2 linked regions of the Acetivibrio cellulolyticus CD2 genome follow. The protein of the gene in region 2 interacts with the protein of the main gene of each other region in a pairwise test. Links are inferred from orthologs where the notes say so. Each region holds a gene or a part of one and is shown on either strand. Other genes may lie near its edges.

Region 1 (12,236 bases), 580 kb from region 2 along the record:
AGTCACTGCTTACACCTGAAACTCCAAGTACCCCTGATTTCTTATTTAGAAAATCGCTTATGTCACTAATAGTCATTTTTTCTTTTTTCATTAGGAATGATATAATATCCGGGTCAATAGATCCGCTTCTTGTACCCATACACAAACCTTGAAGAGGAGTGAATCCCATTGAGGTTTCTATAGACTTTCCGTTTTTAACAGCACATACACTTGCACCATTGCCCAAGTGACAGGTAACTAATTTTAATTCTTCTATAGGTTTTCCAAGCATTTCAGCTGCTCTATAAGCTACATATTTGTGTGAAGTACCATGGAATCCATATTTCCTTAAGCGGTATTTCTCGTATAATTCATATGGAAGGGCATATATATATGCCTGGCTTGGCATTGTTTGATGAAATGCAGTATCAAAAACTGCTACCATAGGAATGTTTGGCATAATCTGTTGACAAGCTTCGATTCCTACAATATTTGAAGGATTATGCAAAGGTGCAAGCTCTATACACTCTTTTACTGCATCCATTACTTTTTTGTCAATTATAACGGATTCCTTGAATTTTTCTCCTCCATGAACTATACGATGTCCAACAGCAGATATCTCATCCATGCTCTTTATAACACCTGTTTTACTGTCAGTAAGAGCACTTAACACCTCCTGTACAGCAATTTTGTGATTGTATAAATCCTTTTCAATTACAACTGTATCACTTCCGACTTTTGAATGCTTAAGGAATGAATGTTCAAGGCCAATCCTGTCACAAACTCCCTTTGCAAGAACGCTTTCATTTGTCATATCAATAAGCTGATACTTTAATGAAGAACTACCTGTATTTATAACTAAAACCTTCATTACGACATCTCCTATTCTATAATTAAGATTGGATTATGCTTTTTGAGCCTGAACTGCAGTAATTGCTGCAACCCCAACAATATCTTCCGCGCTGCAGCCTCTTGACAGGTCGTTTACAGGTCTTGCTATACCCTGTGTTATTGGACCATATGCCTCAGCTTTTGCAAGTCTTTGAGTAAGCTTATAGGCAATATTACCACAATTAAGGTCAGGGAAAATCAAAACATTCGCTTTTCCCGCCACTTTACTGCCTGGGGCTTTTGACTTCGCAATAGCGTCAACAAGTGCTGCATCAGCCTGCAATTCGCCATCTAAAGCAAGATTTGGTGCTTTTTCTTTTGCAAGCTGGGTAGCCTTAACAACCTTTTCAGTCAGTTCACTCTTTGCACTTCCGTATGTTGAATATGAAAGCATCGCAACCTGTGGTTCAACCTGTATCAATTGTCTATATGAACTTGCAGAAGCTATTGCAATTTCAGAGAGTTCATCTGCATTAGGATTTTCAACCAGCCCGGAATCTCCAAATATGAAAGTTCCGTTATGTCCATATTCACAATCCGGAACTACCATGACGAAAAATGCTGATACCAGCTTTGTACCTGGTGCAGTTTTCAATATCTGAAGAGCAGGTCTTAATGTATTACCGGTTGAGTTTATTGCACCGGCTACCATACCATCTGCCTGTCCCTGTTTAACCATCATAACTCCATAGTAAAGAGGGTTGTTCATTGTTTTTCTTGCCTCTTCAATAGTCATTCCCTTTGATTTTCTAAGTTCATAAAAAGCAGTAACAAAGTTTTCAAAATTTGCAGAATTTTGCGGATTCTCAATTTTAACTTTTGACAGGTCAAGATCCCCTGCAAGCTTTTTAATCTCACTTTCATCCCCTACAAGTACTACATTTGCAATACCTTGCTTTGAAATCATAGATGCTGCTGTTACCACCCTTAAATCTGTGCTCTCCGGAAGCACAATTGTCTTAATGTCAGACTTGGCTCTTTCGATAATTTGTTCTAAAAAACCCATTGTTTTACCCCTTTCAGTCTATTTATTCGATAAATATAGAATTACTTTAATTGACTCTTTATTTAGGTTGCCCCGAGTAATTATTATTAATAATTATCACCAGGTAATAGTATCAGATACCTTGAAACCTTTATTCCATCAGCTATTTATTATATACAAAATGTTTATTGTATACAAGATTGAGTTCATTTATTTTTTCATTTTGTATACAACTGAGAGCTAATTAAATCCAAATACTTAACTCTACCTTTTACTAACGCGCATAAAAAATGCGGCTCCACTTTCAGCCGCATTAGTCTTATTTTTCCAACTCTTCCTTCAGTATTTTATTAATAAGTTGAGGGTTAGCCTTCCCTTTTGTCTCCTTCATTGCCTGTCCGACAAGGAAACCAAACGCTTTTTCCTTACCATTCCTATAATCTTCTACAGATTGCGGGTTACTTTCAAGTATCTTCCTTACAACTGTTACAAGTGCACCTTCATCACTTACAACTTCTAATCCCTCTTCTTTTACAATTACCTCCGGGTCCTTACTTTGGTTAAACATCTTTTCAAATACTTTCTTGGCTATAGTACCGCTAATAGTTCCCTTTTCAATAAGCAAAACTAGCTTTGCAAGATATTCACCAGGGAAAGGAATTTGTTCAACCTCCATCTCCTTTTCCTTAAGTATCCTCAGGAGGTCCCCCATTATCCAATTACTGATAGCCTTAGCATTACTAACTTTCTTAACAGCATCTTCAAAGAAGTCAGCAAGAACCTTTGAACCTGTGAGTATTGATGCATCGTATTCAGGAAGTCCAAACTCATCAAGATATCTTCTTTTCCTTGCTTCAGGAAGCTCAGGCAAGCTGTCTTTTATCTCCTGCTTCCACTTTTCATCTATAACTATAGGCATAAGATCAGGCTCCGGAAAATACCTGTAATCGTGTGCTTCTTCCTTGCTCCTCATTGCATAACTCATGCCTTTGACATCATCCCAGCGCCTTGTTTCCTGTACAACAACTCCACCATCTTCGATAACCTCAATCTGTCTCCTTGTTTCCCCTTCGATAGCCCTAACAATAGCTTTAAAGGAATTCAAATTTTTCATCTCAGTCCTTGTACCAAACTCTTTTTGACCCACCGGCCTTACTGATAGATTAACATCTGCCCTCAATGAGCCTTCCTGCATCTTGCAGTCAGATACATCAATATACTCCAATATTGCCTTAAGGTTTTCAAGATATGCTTTGACCTCCTGGGCTGACCTCATATCAGGTTCAGATACAATTTCTATAAGCGGCACCCCGCACCTGTTGTAATCAATCAACGAGCCAGTATCCCACTCATCGTGCATAAGCTTTCCTGCGTCTTCCTCTATGTGAATTCTTGTAATACCTATTCTCTTTGTATATCCTTCAACTTCGATATCGATATACCCATTTGAACATATTGGAAGATCATACTGGGAGGTCTGGAAAGCCTTTGGCAAATCAGGGTAAAAATAATTCTTTCTGTCCTGCTTGCTGAATTCTGCAATATGGCAGTTGGTAGCAAGACCGGCTCTTGCAGCATACTCAACAACCTTTTTATTCAAAACCGGCAATACTCCAGGCATACCTGTACAAATAGGGCAGGCGTGAGTATTTGGTTCTCCTCCAAATTCAGTTGTGCAGGAGCAATATATTTTTGATTTAGTTGAAAGCTCAGCATGAACTTCAAGTCCTATCACTATTTCGTATTCCATCTCTTAACTCACCTCAAATCCTTGCCTTTTTATGGTAATCTGTATTTTGCTCAAACGTAAAACCTACTTTTAAAAGAGTACTTTCATCAAAAGGTTTTCCTATGAATTGGAGCCCTATAGGAAGTTCTTTGCTGTCAAACCCACATGGCACAACCAACCCAGGGAGTCCAGCAATATTTACTGAAACAGTATAGATATCCCCAAGATACATTTCAAGAGGGTTATCAGCTTTCTCACCCAGCTTGTATGCTGTTGTAGGTGCAGTTGGTCCTAAAATAACATCGTATTTACTAAACGCTTCATCAAAGCCATTTTTAATCAATGTTCTGACCTGCAATGCTTTCTTGTAATACGCATCATAATAGCCTGAACTTAACGCATAGGTTCCAAGCATTATTCTCCTTTTTACCTCTGTACCAAATCCATCACTTCTTGACTGTTTATAAAGGTCCAGAAGATCAGTATATTTTGGAGCCCTATATCCATATTTTACTCCATCATATCTTGCAAGGTTTGAGCTTGCTTCTGCTGAAGAAATAAGATAATAAGCAGGAATTGCGTATTCAGTAAGCGGAAGTGAAAATTCTTCACACTCTGCGCCAAGCTTTTTGAGCACTTCTACTGCATCTAAAACTGCCTTTCTGACCTCAGGATTCAAACCTTCTCCCATATATTCACTGGGTATTCCAATTTTCATACCTTTCACATCATTTACAAGAGCTTTTGTATAGTCAGGATACTCTACTTTTGCAGAAGTAGAATCCATTGGATCATATCCGGTTATGCAGTTTAATGCAATGGCACAATCGGTAACGTCTTTTGTCAAAGGTCCAATCTGGTCAAGAGACGAAGCAAAAGCAACCAATCCAAAACGTGATACAGCTCCATATGTAGGCTTCATACCTACAACACCACAAAATGATGCAGGTTGTCTTATAGATCCACCAGTGTCAGAACCCAACGCAAATCCTGTAAGATCTGCGGCTACTGCAGCAGCTGAACCTCCACTTGATCCTCCAGGAACCCTTTCTAGATCCCATGGATTTCTCGTAGGCTTAAAATGAGAATTCTCGGTAGAACCACCCATTGCGAACTCATCCATATTCAACTTTCCGATAATAACAGCATTATCAGCCAAAAGTTTTTTAGATACAGTGGCATTATAGGGCGGTACAAAATTATGGAGCATTTGTGACGCACACGTCGTCTTAACTCCTTCTGTACAAATATTATCTTTTAAAGCAACCGGTATTCCTGCTAGAGTGGATTTTGCTTCACCTTTATCAATTTTTTCCTGAGCTTCCGAAGCTCTTTTGACGGCATCTTCGCCTAAAACAGATAAGTAACTTCCGACTTTGGAATCTATCTTCTCAATTCTATCTAGAAATGATTTGGTAATCTCTACAGCGCTTGCCTTTTTGCCCCGCAGTAAATCACTCATTTCGTGAACCGTAAGTTCGTATAATTCCACTTTTCTTCCTCCTATCCAAGTACTTATTAAAATTAAACCAATAATTTTAACAATGTACTTAATCTTATTATGCCTCGTTTTGTCTTGGAATTAATTTTTGTGAAGAGGCATCTCAACACATTCAACTATTCAATTTTACTCAACAATTTTGGGAACTTTAAAACACCCATCTTCACTGGAAGGTGCATTTTCCAGTATCTTCTCTCTGGGATATGATGGTTTTGCCTCATCTTCCCTAAATACATTGCTTATCGGTATAACATGATCTGTGGGCTTTACCTTCGATGTATCAAGCTCATTGAGCTTGTCCACATAAGATATAATTTGTTCCATATCTAAAGTCAACTTTGACTTTTCGTCCTCAGTAAGGTTTAACCTTGCAAGATTTGCTACATGTTCAATAGTATCTTTGGTTATTTTCACAAGTCTCCCTCCTTTTCATAATGACTATTATATAAAATGTACCAGACTACGTCAATTATACCTTTGGGTATTATTTAGGAATGCTGAGAATATAACTTCGGCTATCCTAAAGCATGCTGCAAACCAAATACTTTTCTTCCATAACACAGCCATTTTGCCTCAAAAAAAGGCCCTGTAAAGGGCCATTCCTCTCCCTTAGGGAAGGGGAAATATGTTAATAAGTTTAAGTGTACATCAATTAATTATAGAGATTAATTAATACCACGTCAACCATAAAATGCTATTCGCTTCTATAAAATAGCTAAAAAAATCAGTATATTATACAACGTCTTTCCAAAGCACTTATTACTAAAAAACTACTAAGCCCTGCACCTTGCAAGTAATCTTAGTATCATATTCCCCAAATCCTTATTTTCAACAGTTTCCGGCAAAGTGATATCATAAGTGTTCATGTTAAACCGGTACGCACCGTCACTTGTTCGTGTTGTTGTGTTAAAAACAATTCCAACGCCCTGCTTATAGTATATGGATATACTCCTCCGGTTTTTAGAAAAATCCTTCCAATCCTTGAAATCAAGTTTCTTCATAAGCTCGCCGCTATTACACGGCAAACCTTTTTTGTAAAGTGCCATGGAGCTTCTTATTGTTTCTCCAAGTTTTTCAGGACTATAAGGAGCATTTAAGCACTGTGGATTTTCAAGAGCCCTGCCAATACCATATTTGTCTTTTGCATATGCAATTACAGTCACGTTATTACTGGTATCAAAAAAAACACTTACATTTCCACCTTCAATTTTCTCCTGCAATGGTGGACTAATGTTCTGCGTTTTGTAAATTTTCACAAGCACGAATATCACTGCAAGCAGTAATATTATTAGACCAATACAAATTACATATATCAAAAAGTCTTTATCCATAACAAGCTCCTTGATAATATTTAATGTTTAGGAATGCTAAAAATATAACTTCAGCAATAATTTCACTTCAGGCCTTTAATGTAAAAACAGTGCCCCCATCAATTCAGCATATTTTTAAGTTCTTCTTCACCAATAACCTGAACTCCCAATTCTTGAGCTTTAGCCAACTTACTTCCCGCATCTTCACCAGCAAGAACATACGATGTCCTTTTTGATACGCTTCCTGAAACTTTTCCTCCATGCATTTGGATTAACTCAGTTGCTTCTTCTCTTGTCATAGATGGCAAAGTACCGGTCAATACAAAGGTTTTTCCTGAAAAACGATCATCCTTCTTGTTGACTGACGCTTTTGATAACATATTAATACCAACTTGCTTTAGTTTTGAAATCAACAAAAGATTTTCGCTTTTTGAAAAGAACTCAAGAATATCCTTAACCATAATATCACCAAAATCAGGCAAAACTATCAACTGATCATAAGTTGCATTTTCAAGAGACTCAATATCCTGAAAATTAGCAGCTAGTACCCTTGCAGTTTGTTTACCTACATTCCTAATTCCAAAACCAGTTATAAGCCTGTCAATATCATTGTCTTTTGACTTTTCAATAGCCTTTAGAAGGTTGTCGATTGACTTTTCCTTTCCTACTATACCTTTTGTTATTAGTTCATCACGACTATCTTTCAAAAGATAAATATCAGCTACATCCTTAATATACCCTTCTGACATTAACGCCTCTACTGAACTTGGTCCAAACCCTTCAATATTCATGGCATCTTTAGATGCAAAATATATAACTCCTCTTATTGCTTGAGCAAAACATGCTGAACCTGTGCAGCGAATTTCAACTCCATCTTCCTCACGTAGCGCAGGTGCACCACACATAGGGCATTTATCCGGAATAATATACCTCTTAGCCGTGTCAGGACGCTTTTCAGGAATACTTTTTAATACTTCCGGTATTATGTCTCCCGCTTTTTGTATAATTACCGTATCACCAATCTGAATATCTTTTGAATCAATATAATCCTGATTATGTAGTGTAGCTCTAGATACAGTGGTTCCCGCTATCTTTACCGGCTTTAAGATTGCTAAAGGCGTAAGCCTCCCGGTACGTCCAACCTGAACTTTTATATCCTCAACAACGGTTTCCTTTTGTTCCGGCGGATATTTAAAAGCTACAGCCCATCTTGGAACTTTACTCGTTATACCCAACCTTTTTCTATCATCCAAACTATCAACCTTAACTACAGCTCCATCAATTCCAAATGAAAGCTGCCATCTGGTTTCTCCAATCTTTGATATACATTCCCATACTTCATCGGCCGTTTTACATATCATAAATTCCGGGCTAATTGGAAACCCTTGCGTAGAAAGCCAGTTCAAGCTTTCAGAATGGGATGAAAAATCCTTCCCCTGACATATTTCAAGGTTGAATACATATATATCCAGATTTCTCTCCCTGACAATACCTGGGTCTAATTGCCTTAAGCTGCCAGCTGCCAAATTCCGCGCTGTCTGATAAATTTTTCCGCCTGTTTCTTCCTGCTTTCGGTTAGCTTTTTCAAAAGCTTCAGCAGACATATATACTTCTCCACGTACTTCCAAATAAGGCAGTTTGGTTGGAATAGTTCTGGGAATAGACTGAATTTCCAATAAATTTTCGTACACAGATTCTCCAACCAGTCCATCACCTCTGGTTATTCCTTCTACCAAATTACCGTCATTATAGCGTAAAACAACCGAAAGGCCATCAATCTTTCTTTCAACAACAAAAGTAGGGTCACCCAACTCTTGAATCATTTTATTGACAAAGCTATATACTTCTTCCTTTGAAAATACATCCTGAAGGCTTATTACAGGTACATCGTGCTGAACTTTTCTTAATTCACGTTTAGCAGTCCCCCCTACTTTCTGCGTAGGTGAATTAGTTAAAGCAAGTTCAGGGTGCTCCTGTTCAAGTTTTCTTAACTCTAGGGAAAGTTGATCATATTCATAGTCTGAAATTTCAGCATCATCTTGATTGTAATATCTATCGTTATGGTACTCAATCGTCTTTCTTAACTCTTCAATTCTTTTCTTTATATCCATATGCCCCTCCAACTGTTATCATTTTTTCTTTCCACCAGATTTTATCAACAGCATATTAACTGATACAACTGCAATAGCCAACCAGATCAATCCCCACACAACTATTGGAAAACCGGTTAGATCGGCAAGCTTTACTATGTCACTCGGAGGCTGGTTACTCCAACTCTTCATGATTGAAAGCTGCCCGTTTAGCTTCAGTAAAATTGTATCAACAAATGTATCATATATAACATATGCCGCCAAAGACATTCCAACGACATCCAGCATCAAATCATTTAGGGTATCCTTCCCAATCATCAATATCAGAATTGTAATCACTGAGAAAGCTAACGAGGTTACCAGTGCTCCAGTTGAAGAAGCAAATGCTATAGAAAAAACAAGATATATTATTGTTATGCTGCCAACCATATACTTCTTTGCAGGGGTTCTTTTCAAATACAATATGAGCATGGAAAACAATATACTTGAAATATAGCCGCTATTAACTATTACAAATGAGGTAATCCAACTACGTGTATCAACTATCGCATCCCCATTGTTCACAAAAGCAATATTGAAAGCCGTTCCGCCAAAACCAAATATTGTTGACACCAAGGCATGTCCAATTTTGTGGAAAATTGAGGAAAGCACTTTAAAAGGACTTGCAACTGTCTGATTCCACAAAATAACAAGCGATGCTAGAATTAAAAGGTACTTCCATATATTTTTCATGTATACCACCTAAACAAATTTTTGAGTACTACTAAGAACAGATTTACTAAAAATTATACATTTAAGAAACAAAAAAAGAAAGGGATTTCCCTTCTTTTTTTATATAACTCTCCGATTTTATTTTGGTTTGGTTTAGAAATTCTGAAATATAACTTTGGCCATCGCTTAGTCCATAATCATCCATACACCGTTTTCATTTTTCTCTGCCTTCATATACTCCAAAGCCTCCATAACTGCTTCCGATAAAGCCTCCGCTGCATTTTCTCTAAAATCTTCATCTACAAGCTTTGCTCTGTCTGAAGAATTGGATATATATGCAATCTCTGCAATCACAGCAGGCATATTTGTTTTCCTGAGTACGACAAGATTTGGTCTGTATATTATGCCATTATCTACAGTCTTTAGGTTTCCTATAAGTTTCCTCTGAACAATAGTAGCAAGTTTCATTCCATCCATCTTGTTTTCTTCAGTGGTAACAGGGGGACAGTATAAAGTCTCTGTTCCCTTATATCCAGCATCATTAGGCATATAATTATTATGTACACTTATAAATAGTGTAGCATCCAGATTATTAGCAATGTTCACCCGTTCATCAAGACCTACTGCAACATCCTTTTCCCTCGTATATATGACATTGATGCCTAAATTCTCAAGCAATTTACCCGTTCTCTTAGAAATATCAAGATTTAATCTTTTCTCACACAAATCGCCTTTTGTAGCTCCAAGATCTTCTCCTCCATGCCCAGGATCTATAACAACTTTAACCTCTTTGGGCTCAGGAATGGTATTTTCCTCCTCAATGACAGACGGATTACTTCCATTTTTCGAGTTGTTTTGGACATGATTGGGGTTACCATATATTTTTTCCTCTTTATATTGGTACTGTTTGAGGCTTACACTTACTAAGAAAAGTATCATGAAAAAAGACACCACAATAAGGAACCTAATTCTCATTGGTAGCTTTCCATATGAATCATATGCTTTTTTTAGAAATTTCAATATGATATCCATCCTGCATCTCCAGAAACCCTTATGGGTTTTATATCTGATACATATTTGACCTAATAAAATGCGGTTCAGCACACTTGATATTTTTGCACAAAACAAATTATTTTGTATGAAGTAATCCATAAACCCTAAGAATCTAAAATTAGTTCACAATTATTATCGTACAAAAATGATTTTTTTTCTATATGAATTTATTTACATAGTATGTATTTTTATTTAGTACTTAATCAAAGGTTAGTTTTTTTGCTTTTGCTAACACATCTTTACGCTAAAAAATAGCTGAAATATTTTTTAATAGTACAACCAAAAAAACAGCAAAAAAAAGGAGGTTCTCCCTCCCTCAGTTAAACTTTTATAAAATATCGCTCCAAATCAATTACGTTCCTCTACTACTGCAAATATCTGTTAACATCATCTAATGTTATTCCCTGATGTAGTGCAATATTTAAACCATTAGCTATAACCTTTGCAATTCTGTCAACTACATCGTCAATCTCCTTCGGAGTTACAATGAGGTTGCCTACATATGGCTCCAATACTTCCTGTATCAGTTGGTATTTCTCATTTCTGTCAATGTTCTTGAGCATACTGTAAAATTGCTTGTCTTCCTGAGCCTCATTTAGTAAGCTATCTATTACAAGATCAATTGTATCATTTGCCATTGTTGCAGCATCAACTACTGTTGGGACTCCAATAGCAATTACAGGCACTCCCAGCGTATTTAACGAAATCTCCATTCTCTTATTTCCAACGCCCGACCCTGGTGAAATTCCTGTATCCGCTATTTGAATAGTTGTATTCACGCGTTCCATCCTTCTAGAAGCAAGCGCATCAATAGCTATTACGACATCTGGCTTTATCCTCTCAACAATGCCTTTTACAATCTCTCCAGTCTCAATTCCAGTAATACCAAGCACACCAGGTGCAACGGCACATACTGGTCTAACACCCTCATCTACCTGTTTAGGTACATATTCGAGCAGATGCCTCGTTACCATCAACCCACTTGTAACCTTTGGTCCTAAAGCATCCGGAGTAACATTCCAGTTCCCCAGCCCTACAACTAAAATAGTAGATTTTTCACTAAGATTTAGTATTCTTACAAGTTCCTGTGAAAGTGCTTTACAGGTGTCCTCGTACAATACCTGATCATTTTCCTTAAGTCTTGGAACTTCAAGTGTTACATAGTTTCCCATCGGTTTTCCAATTGATGCTTCACCTGTCGGCGAGGTTACCTTTACCCTGGTAATTTTAATATCTTGGGTACCTGCATGTTCAACAACTACGCCGGGTAGATCCGGTTGTTGCACAGCACCCTTTGCTTGTTCCTGCTCTTGTACAAACTCATGAGCTTCAAGCGCTAAGTCAGTTGTAATATTTCTACTCTGAATCATCAGACTCTTCCTTTCATCGTTTGTTAATTATCCTTAATCGTTAATTTAAAAATCATATTCATATTTTTTCACACATTTCATTTTAAATACCTTGCTTTTTATTTTCTTTCATGTTAAAATACAACTTGTTAATTAACTCGCAGGAGGTGAATGGATTGCCAAATATTAAATCAGCCATAAAAAGAGTTAAAGTTACTAAGGCTAAGACTCTTAAGAATAGTATTAAAAAGTCAGTTTTAAAGACTACTATTAAAAAGTGTAAAGAAGCTATCGCTACTAATGATGCTTCAGCTGCTACTGTTCTCAAGAGTACAATTGAGACTATAGATAAGTCAGCAGCAAAGAATATATTACACAAGAACACCGCTGCGAGAAGAAAGTCAAAACTTGCTAAGGCACTTAACGCTGCAAATAAAAAATAATAAAAAAAACGTACATAAAAGTACGTTTTTTATTTGAGGAATTTGCGTGGCAAATATCCTAAAATTTCTGGGGCTTAATGCCCCAGAAATTTTTATTTCACCCTTATACATGTGCTTAAACTTATAGATATAAAAAAATAATTTTCAACATAAAATTTCCTGTTTCCCTAACCGTTTCCCAGTTTATTAATAAGT
Region 2 (12,432 bases):
AATTGCGAGAGTAATATTATTGATTATAAAAACGAGCATATAGAGAAAATTAACAAAGTTAGGCTTCTTAACTTTTGCAGTTTAAAGGAATTTTTAAATGGACTTTTTTCTTATAAATCAAAGAGAATAAAGCTGATGAAATTTAGAGAGTTCAACAAAGAATTTTTATGTCCGGTTGGTAAAATAGACAATGAGATTGAATATGAATATGATGCATTTATTGTAGGAAGTGATCAGGTATGGAATTATTTGCTTTCTGATTTTGATAAAAAATATTTCTTAAACTTCTTAAATGATGGAAAAAAGAAAAATGCGTATGCAGCTAGTTTCGGATTTTCAGACATACCAAACGAACTTGCAAAAGAGTATGAAAATATGCTAAAATCCTTCAACAAAATTTCTGTAAGGGAAAAGAGCGGAGAAAAGCTTATTAAGGAATTGATTGGAATAGATGTACCCGTAGTTTTAGATCCAACTTTGTTATTAAATCAGACTGAGTGGAAAGTGTTGTTAAATATAACTGCTAAGTCTACCGAAAAGTATATTCTACTATATTTAATGGTACCGGAAGAGAATATCATCAGATTTACAAAAGAACTTTCAGAAATGACAGGTTACAAGATCAGATATATTACGAGCAAGATAAAACGTACCATGAATGCAGAGTATATGAGAGAGGTGTCTCCTGTTAATTGGATAGAGTTATTCATGAATGCTGCTTATGTGGTTACAAATTCTTTTCATGGTGTGTCATTTTCAATTAATTTTAATAAAAACTTTTTTATGGGCTTTTTGCCAGAGCCATCTAAAGTGAACTCAAGATTGGAACATGTTCTTCAACTATTCGGTTTAGAAGATCGTAAAATTAGTAAAAAGAGTAAACCACGTGACTTCAAGGAAATTGATTATGAGCCGGTTAATAGTATTTTATTGGCTGAAAGAGATAAATCCTTTAATTTCTTAAGGTCAATTATTGGGGATAATTATGAGCAGAACTAGACGTTTTTTTTATAATTCAATTTCAACAGCCTTTTATCAAATAGTGTTAATGTTAGCGGGATTCATTACACCCCGCATTATATTGAAGTACTATGGGTCTGAAATTAATGGCATTGTATCTTCGGTCAATCAATTTATTATATATTTCAATTTAGTTGAAGCTGGGTTGTCTGGGGCAGCAACCTATGCTTTGTATAAGCCTTTGGGAGAAAAAAGGTATGAAGCAGTAAATGCAATTGTATCGGCAGCAAAGAAATTTTATACACAAGCAGGATATATATTTGTTTCATTAACATTAGGTCTAGCTATATTTTATCCATTATATCTAAAGACAGAGTTATTAACTCCTGTTAATATGGGTCTACTAGTATTGATTTTAGGGGTTAATGGAGCGTTGGAATTTTTTACGCTTGCTAAGTATAGAGTGCTTTTAGCAGCTGATCAGAGATCCTATGTAATTTCTTTGGCTTCATTAATTCATATAGTGATCAATACAATTATTGTTGTTATTTTTGGTTCAATGCAGGTAAATATAGTAATATTGAGAGCTATAGCGTTATTGTCCATTTTTACAAGATCATTTATATTGTTGATATATACCAGGAAGAAATACCGATTCTTAGATTATAAAGAAGAACCTAATTACAATGCCTTGAATAAAAGGTGGGATGCTTTATATCTTCAAATACTTGGAGCTGTTCATACTGGGGCTCCGGTAGTGATATTGACACTGTTAACCCAAAACCTGAAGTTAGTCAGTGTGTATACTATATTTAATATGATTATCGGTGCTATTAATGGAATATTGGGGATTTTTGTTAGTGGCCTTTCTGCTTCATTCGGTGAAGTGATTGTAAAAAATGAGACAAATGTCCTTCGGAAGGCTTTCAGTGAGTTTGAGTTTGCTTACTATGGTTTGATAACTATTGCGTATTCAATTACGCTTATTACTCTTATGCCGTTTATTGGTATTTATACAAAGGGAATTACTGATATTAATTATAATGAGCCGTTAATAGGCTTTTTATTTGTACTAAATGGGGTACTATATAATATAAAAACACCTCAGGGTATGTTAGTAATATCCGCTGGATTATTTAAGGAAACAAAACTTCAAACAACGATACAAGGTGGTATTGCTGTATTATTGGGAATTATACTGACTCCGTTTTTGGGGATTGTTGGTGTGCTAGTCGCATCAATATTATCAAACCTGTACAGGGATATAGATTTGATTTTTTTTATTTCCAGACATCTTACAAAATTATCTCCAAAAAGCACTTTCTATAGAATTTTACGTATGCTGATTGCAATTGTAATAATTTATCTTCCGTTTTTATTCATTGAGTTTAGTACGGCTGGTTATTTTTTATGGATACTCTTTGCAACAATTATTTCTATATATGCAGTAGGTGTGGTTATTTTAACAAATCTGATTTTTGAAAAGAGTACTATGCAAGACATGGTAACTAGAGTTATAAGGATGGTGAGACGGTGATCAGTGTTTTCGATAATAAAGTAGAATGTTGTGGTTGTTCAGCGTGCAAAAATATATGTCCAACTAATGCAATTAAAATGTCATTAGATGATGAAGGTTTTATGTATCCTGAGATTAATCAAGAATTATGCAGTAATTGTGGATTGTGTAGAAAAGTATGCCCAATGCAAAATTCAGATGAGTCTGAAATAAATATTGAAGTTTATGGATGTAAAAATAAAGATGTGGATGAAAAGCTCAATAGTTCATCGGGAGGTATGTTTTCTATAATTTCAAGGTATATCCTTGATAATGAAGGAGTTGTATTTGGAGCTGCTTTTGATTCGAAATTTCGAGTTGAGCATTTAGGAATTGATGCAATCCATGACTTAGATCGTTTAAGACGGTCGAAATATGTTCAGAGTGATATAGGAAATACTTATAAAGAAGTAAAGGAAGTTTTAGCGTTGGGAAGAAAAGTACTTTTTTCAGGAACACCCTGCCAAATTGCAGGGTTAAAAAATTATATCAAGGGAAAAAATGAAAACCTATACTTAATAGATGTTATATGTCATGGGGTACCATCTCCTCAAATTTTCGAAAAGTATCTTGAATACCTGTCGAAGAATTATGGCAGTAAAATAAAAAGTATAAATTTTTGTGCGAAAGAATTATCAATAAAAGCGTTGAAAATTAACTTTATAAACGGAAAAGTCTATCTAAAAAATGCAACCGAAGATTACTATTATAAAGCATTTTCAAATAATGTCATGCTAAGGCCTTCTTGTTATAATTGCAAGCATAATAATTTCAGAAGCTGCAGTGATATATCTTTGGCTGATTATTGGGGCGCATCAGAGCGATTCGAAAATTATCAGGAAAAAACAGAAGGGGTTTCACTAGCGATTATCAAGACAACAAAAGGTAAAGAACTGTTTGAGTTAATAAATGATAAAATGGAATTTGTTGAAACGACACTGGAACATGCAATAAAGGGTAATCCCAATATTACAAGTCCAAGTATGGTAAACAAAAACAGAGAAGCTTTCTTCAAGGATTATGAAAACAAAGTTGAAATTGCAAAGTTGTTGAAAAAGTATACAAAAGTTAACCCTATAAAAAAGATTCTACCTAAACTAAAATATGAGTTAAGCAAAATTCGAAATAATTAATGCTATTCTATAGAAATATGTATAAATGACAATACCCCAAATTAGCAAGACAAGTTTTTGGTTGCGCTGAGTTAGGGGCTCCTTTCTTTGTTTGTACTCTATGTTTCACTGTTGCGTAATGACATTTATTGTATTGGCAAATGATTGACAAAGTTGCTTAAATGCGTTATAATTTCTGAATTGTGATAATAGGTGAGAATTGTCAAAAATGAAATGTAGGCTCAATTTGAAATGCACAATGTAGGAGCAGGAGAAGCTTACTTATTTACATTAGGAAAGCCAAGTTTGATGGTTCTTTTACGGAATGATATGGAGCATTTTTATAGGATTCTATGAATGGTTTAGGACAATTCCATTTTAATAAAGAAGTTATATACATATTTGTACACATAAATGCAGAGATTTATAGTGTTACGCATGGAGGTATAATAGATGAAACATGAGTTTAAAGACATAGAAGCTAAATGGCAAAAGAAATGGGAAGAAGCGAATGTTTTTCAGGCAGTAGATAATAGTGAAAAAACTAAGTTTTACGCATTGGTAGAGTTTCCGTATCCTAGTGGAGCTGGTATGCATGTAGGACATATTAAGGCATATTCTGGTCTGGAGGTTGTTTCCAGGAAGCGTAGGATGGAGGGATACAACGTCCTTTTCCCAATCGGGTTTGATGCTTTTGGATTACCAACTGAAAATTATGCTATAAAGACAGGAATGCATCCAAGGGTAATTACGGATAAGAATATTGTAAAGTTTACTGAACAGCTTAAGCGCGTAGGATTTTCATTTGATTGGTCACGTGTGATAGATACCACTGATGAAGATTATTATAAATGGACACAGTGGATTTTCCTTAAGATGTTTGAAAAGGGTCTTGTCTTCCGCAATACAGCACTAGTAAATTATTGTCCATCATGTAAGGTTGTTTTATCTAACGAAGACAGCCAGGGTGGCAAGTGCGATATCTGCCACAGTGATGTTGTACAGAAATCTAAAGATGTTTGGTATCTGCGTATTACTGAGTATTCGGAAAAGCTTCTGCAAGGTCTTGAAGAGGTTGACTATCTGCCAAATATCAAGCAGCAGCAAATGAATTGGATCGGTAAATCTACAGGTGCTTTTGTTAATTTTTTAATAGACGGTAAAGAGGATAAGCTTCGTGTTTATACCACTCGCCCTGATACTTTGTTTGGTGTGACATTCATGGTAATGGCACCTGAGAATCCGCTTATTGATAAATATGCCGGTGAAATTACCAATATGAAAGAAGTTGAAGAATACCGCAATGTATGTGCTAAAAAGACTGAATTTGAGCGTACACAACTGGTAAAGGAAAAGACCGGTGTATGTCTTAAAGGTATAAGCGCAGTGAACCCACTGACTGGAAAGTGCATTCCAATTTACATAGCTGACTATGTAATGATGGGTTACGGTACTGGCGCAATCATGGCTGTTCCTGCACATGATGAACGTGACTATGAGTTCGCAAAAAAGTTTGGAATAGATATCATTGAAGTTATAAAAGGCGGAGATATCTCTAAGGCTGCATATACCAGTGATGGTGAGATGATTAACTCCGAATTCTTAAATGGATATACAAATAAAAAAGAGTCCATAGACAGAGTAATTGAAGAAATTAAGAAGCTCGGTATTGGTGAAGCTGGAGTGCAGTATAAGATGAAGGACTGGGCGTTTAATCGTCAGAGATATTGGGGTGAACCTATTCCTATCATTCATTGTCCGCAGTGTGGTGTAGTTCCTGTTCCATATGAAGAATTGCCTTTGCGTTTACCGAATGTGGAAAATTTCGAACCTGGTTTGGAAGGTGAATCACCTCTTGCCAAGATAGATTCTTTTGTAAACTGCACTTGTCCAAAGTGCCATGGAGCTGCAAAACGTGAAACGGATACAATGCCCCAGTGGGCAGGTTCTTCATGGTATTTCCTGCGGTACATAGATCCGCATAATGAAGATGCTTTGATAAATGAGGAAAAATTAAAATATTGGATGCCTGTTGATTGGTACAATGGCGGTATGGAACATGTTACCCGCCATATGATATACTCTCGTTTTTGGCATCACTTTTTGTATGATATAGGTGTGGTTAATACTCCTGAACCATATGCTAAACGTACTGCGCAAGGTCTGATACTAGGACCTGACGGTGAGAAAATGAGTAAATCCAAGGGTAACGTCGTCGATCCGTTAGACGTAGTTGATGTGTTCGGTGCTGATGTGTTGCGTACGTATGTCCTTTTTATGGGTGATTATGCTTCTGCTGCACCATGGAGTGATAGTTCCGTGAGAGGTTGTAAACGGTTCCTTGAACGTGTAGCAAATTTATATGATATTGCTAATGGAGAAGGATTTACACCGGAATTGGAAACAATTTTCAACAAGACTATCAAGAAGGTTTCAAATGACATTGAAGAAATGAAGTTCAACACAGCAATTGCAGCTTTGATGGGGTTGATTAATGAGATTTTTGATCATGGTTCTCTCACAAAGGACGAGCTTATCATTTTTATTAAATTGCTTTGCCCGGTTGCACCGCATATATGTGAGGAAATTTGGGAGAAAATTGGAGGAAAAGGCTTCCTGGCCTTGGCATCCTGGCCGGAATATGATGAAGCAAAGACTGTAGATGCAACTTTAGAAATTGCAGTTCAGGTAAACGGTAAACTTCGCGGAACTGTTACACTTCCATTGGATTGCTCACAGGATGAAGCGTTGACAAATGCCAAGAAAGTTCCTGATATTGTACCTTTCATTGAAGGTAAGAGTATTGTGAAAGAAATTTATGTTCCTAATAAGATTATCAACATTGTAGTGAAGTAAACAATGAGTATGAATATTTGGTAAAATCCTAAGTATGGCTCTTGATGAGTGGAAATTTATTTATAATATCATACTGATGTTTACAGCAAAATGACATGAAAATGCCCTTAATCTGTTGAAAAAACAGGCTTTGGGCTTTTTATTTTTCAAAAATTATTCTGTTACAAGGCACAAGTAACTTATTGATAAATGAAGGTAAATAGTTCATAATATACTCAATAACAACTGGGAGGAGAATAAAATATAGTGTTGATTGAAAATGTTTTACTGGCTTTTGGACTTACTCTGTTTGCAGGTCTTTCAACAGGAATTGGAGGACTGGTTGCTTTTATATACAGGAGAACAAATACAAAACTTTTATCCGTGGTTCTTGGCTTTTCAGCGGGTGTAATGATTTACGTATCCTTTGTTGAGATTTTGGATCAAGCTAAACATTATCTGACTTCTACTATGGGAGACAGGCTGGGAATATGGATAACCGTTGCAGGATTCTTTGGGGGTATGTTTTTAATTGCAATTATTGATAAACTGATTCCTTCCTATGAAAACCCTCATGAGTCCCATAAGCTAGAGGAAATGGATGTCTGCAGTGTAGACAACAAAAGCGTGAAACTATTGAGAACAGGGTTGTTAACTGCTCTAGCCATAACAATACATAACTTTCCTGAAGGCCTTGCTACTTTTACTTCGGCTGTAACGGAACCAAAGCTTGGAATAGCTATTGCAATTGCTGTTGCAATACATAATGTCCCTGAAGGTATTGCGGTGTCTATACCTATTTATTGTGCAACAGGGAGCAGAAAACGTGCATTCGGTTTGTCTTTGTTGTCGGGTTTTTCCGAACCGTTGGGAGCATTAATTGGATTTCTCATATTGATGCCTATTTTGAATGATCTTGTGTTTGGAATATTGTTTGCAGCTATTGCAGGGATTATGGTTTTTATATCGTTGGATGAGCTGCTGCCTACAGCAAGGGAATATGGAGAACATCACTTATCCATGTATGGAGTGATAGGTGGTATGATTGTAATGGCGTTGAGTTTGATCTTATTTGTATAAAAATATGTAGGAAATTTGGCTAATTTAAAGGGGTTTTTAGTATGGAGAAAATGAAAGAATCTTTCCCATCAAAACTAAAGAGATTCCTATTTAACAAGAAGATATCTGTTACTGGTATTTTAGAAGTTATTTTGCTTTTTTCAAGTGTATTTACTATTGGGGGCTTTTTTAGCAGATATACATGGTACTTTGACATATTTTCTCACTTTCGTTTTCAATATTTTGTGTTTTTCTTTGTTATAACCCTATTATGTATACTGCAGAAGAAGTGGAAGGTATTTTTGGTTTCTTTGATACTGTGTGTTATAAACTTAATACAGATAGTACCTATATATGTTCCTTACGGAAGTTTGGATACTTTACAGCCAGACAATTCACGTGATTTGAAAATTGTTCATTTTAACGTTCTCACCAGTAACGGAGAGTATAAAAATGCTATAGAATATATAGATAAGAAGGATCCTGATATTGTTGTATTGAACGAGGTTAACAAAAGTTGGATTGATAAACTGAAATTATTTGAAAAGTATAAATATAGCGTTGTAGAGACCAGGGATGATAATTTCGGAATAGCTCTATACAGCAAGATAGAACTACAAAATGCAAGGATAGAGTATTTTGGTGACGATGGTCTTCCTAGTGCTGTTGCGGAGTTTAATGTTGGAGATAATGAGGTGTCTATACTTGGAACACATCCGCTTACTCCTTCGGATAAGATAAGCTTTAATTCAAGAAACAAACAGTTTGAATCACTTATTGAAAATAGGAATAGTTTCAGTAAGAGTATGGTTTTGTTTGGAGATTTGAATACCACGTCATGGTCATATGGCTTTAAGAATTTAGTTAAAGGTATGAACCTGTATGACTCCAGGCAGGGGCATGGTATTCAGTTTTCATGGCCAACGACAATACCAATATTATCGGTGCCCTTAGATCACTGCCTTGTCTCAAAGGATATAAAAGTGCTAAAGCGTGAAATGGGACCTAACCTTGGATCGGACCACCGTCCTCTCTACGTTGAACTGAGAATATCAAAGACCTCTCATACTGATGGTAATGATTATACTAAGAAATCTGATAAAGCCGATAAGTTAGAGGGTAAGCCGCAAGATACTGTTGAAGAACCTGTTATTGAGAGTATTATTAGAACTGAGGGTTCTACTATACAGGATAGATTTAAGGTACCTGAGGGTTTTGAACGCATACAGGTTGCAGAGGGCTCTTTTGCAGAGTATTTAAGAAACCTGACTTTAAAACCTCATGGCGCTGTCGTTCAGTACTTTGATGGCAGGAAAAAGGGAAGAGATGTATATGAGGCAGTAATAGATATAGATGTTGGAGAAAGAGACCTTCAGCAATGTGCTGATGCTGTAATGCGGCTTAGAGCAGAGTACCTGTATGGTAAAAGGCTCTATGAAAAGATACATTTTAACTTTACAAATGGTTTTAAAGCCGATTATTCAAAATGGATGAATGGAAGCAGAATTGCAGTTAAAGGTAATGATACTTCTTGGGTGAAGAAAACTAATTATTCTGAAGAATATAAGGTTTTCAGGCAGTATATGGATATGGTTTTTTCATATGCGGGTACACTATCACTTGAAAAGGAAATGAATAAGGTGAATGTTGGAGAAATGGAGATAGGAGATGTATTTATAAAAGGGGCATCACCTGGACATTGTGTAATCGTTGTAGATATGGCGGTAAACAAAACTACCGGAGAGAAGCTGTTCATGATAGCACAAGGCTATATGCCTGCTCAGGACATTCATGTTTTGAAAAACTATAATGACCCGGGAATAAGCCCGTGGTACAGTACCGATTTTGGTGAAGTACTTGAAACCCCTGAGTGGACTTTCTATAAAGAACAGCTTATGAGATTTGGAGAATAAGACGAAATTTATTTATGGAATGTGTGGAGGTTTGTCATGCTTAAACGTTTTCATTATAATGCCCCGGTTATACTGACTTATACAATTTTATCCTTTATAGTTTTAATTATTGGTGAAGCAACAAATTTTGCTTCTACACGCTTGCTTTTTTCAGTATATAGAGGAAGTCTTACCGATGTTTTCTTTTATTTCAGACTGTTTGGGCATGTATTGGGACATGCGGACTGGAATCACTACCTGAGCAATTTCCTTATCATACTTATAATTGGACCAATGCTTGAGGAAAAATACGGTTCAAAAAACTTATTTATAATGATTGCAACAACAGCACTTGTAACAGGCCTGTTGAATATTTTGTTATTTGACACAGGGCTGCTAGGGGCAAGTGGGATTGTATTTATGTTTATTTTGCTGGGGTCATTTGCTAATATCCAGAAGGGACGAATTCCAATAACCCTTATATTGGTGGTTGTTGTATACCTTGGAATGGAGTTTGCCGATGCCATATTTCAGAAAGATAATATTTCACAGCTTACACATATAGCTGGCGGTATTTTTGGGTGTATCTTCGGTTTTATGCTTCAGAGTGGCAGAAGGTCGTAGGGTGGTTTTGTGTGACATTTTATCAGAAACTAAACAAAACTTGTTATTTCTATGTTATGTGTATTATGGTATAATTATTAAGTAGTACTAAAAATGCAACTTCGGTTATAATTTCACGGTCTAGCTTTGTTTGACCTGATTTTGTCTTTGTATTATTGATAAAGGGTCAGGTTGTGAATCTCATTTTGGCAATTCATTTTAATATCAAGAAATGTGTTTATTCTTTACTTTCAACTTAATATCTTGAAGACTTACAGGGAGTTTATTAACTTTTTGGGGTGATTTAATGAAAAAGCGCAAGACATTAGGGCTTCTTATTAATGAGATAGATGCTAGTTATCAAATGTATTTGTGGATATTGATAAAACAGGCTGCCGAGGAGTTGGACTGCAACTTGATAGTATTGGAAGGAAGGACTTTGAGGACCGATAACTATGCTGATAGACAACATCACATAATTTATAACTTTGTTGATAAAGAACGAATAGACGGACTTATCATAGCGGGTGGTGCAATAGCAAACTATATAACGGATGAAGAATTCAAACAATTCTGCAAAAAGTACAGAAATATTCCAATAGTATCTTTGGGCATTGTGTTACAAAATGCAATAAATTTAATTTCTGATAATAAGGAAGGCATGAGAAGTCTGGTCAGGCACTTGGTTGAGGACCATAGATATAAAAAAATCATTTTTGTAACTGGACCTGATAACAATTTAGACTCAATAGAAAGGTTTGAAGCATATAAAGAGGTTCTTGAGGAAAAAGATATAAGTTTCGATAAGACGCTTGTATATAATGGTGATTTTTCGCCCCATATAGGTTATACGTTAATGGAAGAAATTATTCTATCCAATGTGGAGTACGATGCAATAATATTTGCAAATGACGATATGGCTTTAGGTGCTATAAAATGCATAAAAAAAATGGAGGAAACAGGGCGATATGTTTTAAATAAAAAGTGCATAATTTGTGGGTTTGATGACTCTTTAAACTCAAGCAAGGTAGATCCCCCTCTTACAACAGTAAGGCAACCCTTTAAAGAGATGTGCTATAAAGCAGTTGAAATATTAGTTAATGGTACATTCAGCGAGAATAAAGAGGAAATAATTGTTTTTCCTTCTGTTTTGGTAAAGAGGGAATCTTGTGGCTGTAACTATAAGAATACGGAGAAGGCAGCAGCTGACAATTCTGTAAGGTTGGTGTCGAATTTCAGAATACATGAAAATATACAAACTTACATGATGGGCGAACTTTTTGATAAACTTACTTCTACCTTAAAATATTGTTATGTTGAAAGCTGTTTTGTTTTCAAATACGTTGAAGGCCCAATTTTTTATGATGGGGAAATGGTTTTTGATGAATCTTTTACTGTGCCATTGAATTCGGAAATGCTTTATGCATATTACAAGGGTGAGCGCAAGCCCGTCGATGAGAGTAATAGGTTTATAAAGACTACCCGAATTCTTTCTGATGACTTAATACCAAATGACAGTAGATTTATATTCTTTGTAGAACCTTTGTTTTTTATAAATGAACATTTCGGCTTCATATGTTTTGAAGTAATTGATAGTGATGTAGTTATGTTTGAAACGATAAGGGGACAGATAAGCAATACACTTAAAGGTGCACTTATGCTGCTGGAAAGGGAAAGAATGGAAGAGAGCTTGAGGGAAAATGAAAGGTTGGCATCATTAGGACAGCTTATAGGCGGCATCTCTCATAACCTTATGACTCCCATTATGTCAATTGCAGGTGTGAGTACTGCGTTGGAAGATTTGATTAATGAATATGGGGATTCTATAGGAGATTCATCAGTAACCATTGAAGATCACTATGAAATTAAGGCTGAAATGGAAGGCTGGGTCAAAAAGTTAAAAGACTACAACGCTTATATGTCCAATGTCATATCAACTGTTAAAGCACAAGCTGTTCAATTGAACTCCCAATCAAATAACGATTTTACAGTAGACGAACTGGGGAACAGGATTAATTTCTTGAAAAATAGCGATATTACAATCAAAAAGGCTGATCTTAAATTGTTTATAGAGGCGGATAAAAGTATAGTAATCAATGGAGATATATCCAACATAGTACAGATAATTGATAACTTAATAAAGAACGCAATCCAAGCATATGAAAATAAAGAACTTCGTGAGTGCAGGGTTGAGTTGTATATTCGGAAAAGTGAAAATATGATAATAATCATGGTAAAGGATTATGGGAAAGGTATACCTGAGGAAATCGGTTTCCGCTTGTTTAAATATATGGTAACCACAAAAGGTAAGAATGGAACAGGTCTGAGCCTCCTGCTATCATATTCAACAATTAAAGGTAAATTTGGAGGCGATATTTGGTTTGAATCTGACGAAAATCAAGGGACAATATTTTAT

Evidence for each region.
Region 1: the proteins of leuS (region 2) and ligA interact in binary tests that used the Escherichia coli proteins (3 or more experiments, as listed by UniProt). The link is inferred for Acetivibrio cellulolyticus CD2 from one-to-one orthologs.

What each region holds. Positions count from the first base shown.
Region 1 is NZ_JH556659.1:1,073,588-1,085,823, forward strand. The notes cover bases 6,011-8,901. They hold ligA (NAD-dependent DNA ligase LigA), read right to left. Parts: upstream 8,507-8,901; coding sequence 6,515-8,506; downstream 6,011-6,514. Other genes in these bases: ACECE_RS0224720 (hypothetical protein), read right to left, coding at 6,011-6,416; ACECE_RS0224735 (M50 family metallopeptidase), read right to left, coding at 8,525-8,901. In the rest of the region: ACECE_RS0224695 (acetate kinase), read right to left, coding at 1-850; pta (phosphate acetyltransferase), read right to left, coding at 884-1,876; Asp-tRNA(Asn)/Glu-tRNA(Gln) amidotransferase subunit GatB, read right to left, coding at 2,175-3,605; Asp-tRNA(Asn)/Glu-tRNA(Gln) amidotransferase subunit GatA, read right to left, coding at 3,619-5,076; Asp-tRNA(Asn)/Glu-tRNA(Gln) amidotransferase subunit GatC, read right to left, coding at 5,212-5,499; more of ACECE_RS0224720, read right to left, coding at 5,859-6,010; more of ACECE_RS0224735, read right to left, coding at 8,902-9,217; ACECE_RS0224740 (N-acetylmuramoyl-L-alanine amidase family protein), read right to left, coding at 9,383-10,228; GPR endopeptidase, read right to left, coding at 10,615-11,619; rpsT (30S ribosomal protein S20), read left to right, coding at 11,775-12,041; holA (DNA polymerase III subunit delta), read right to left, coding at 12,209-12,236. UniProt on the Escherichia coli protein: DNA ligase that catalyzes the formation of phosphodiester linkages between 5'-phosphoryl and 3'-hydroxyl groups in double-stranded DNA using NAD as a coenzyme and as the energy source for the reaction.
Region 2 is NZ_JH556659.1:493,525-505,956, forward strand. Bases 3,695-6,781 are described here. They hold leuS (leucine--tRNA ligase), read left to right. Parts: upstream 3,695-4,080; coding sequence 4,081-6,483; downstream 6,484-6,781. Other genes in these bases: zupT (zinc transporter ZupT), read left to right, coding at 6,736-6,781. In the rest of the region: ACECE_RS31355 (polysaccharide pyruvyl transferase family protein), read left to right, coding at 1-999; ACECE_RS0222250 (polysaccharide biosynthesis protein), read left to right, coding at 986-2,497; ACECE_RS0222255 (Coenzyme F420 hydrogenase/dehydrogenase, beta subunit C-terminal domain), read left to right, coding at 2,494-3,648; more of zupT, read left to right, coding at 6,782-7,542; ACECE_RS30400 (DUF4846 domain-containing protein), read left to right, coding at 7,584-9,434; ACECE_RS0222275 (rhomboid family intramembrane serine protease), read left to right, coding at 9,471-10,037; ACECE_RS0222280 (substrate-binding domain-containing protein), read left to right, coding at 10,324-12,432.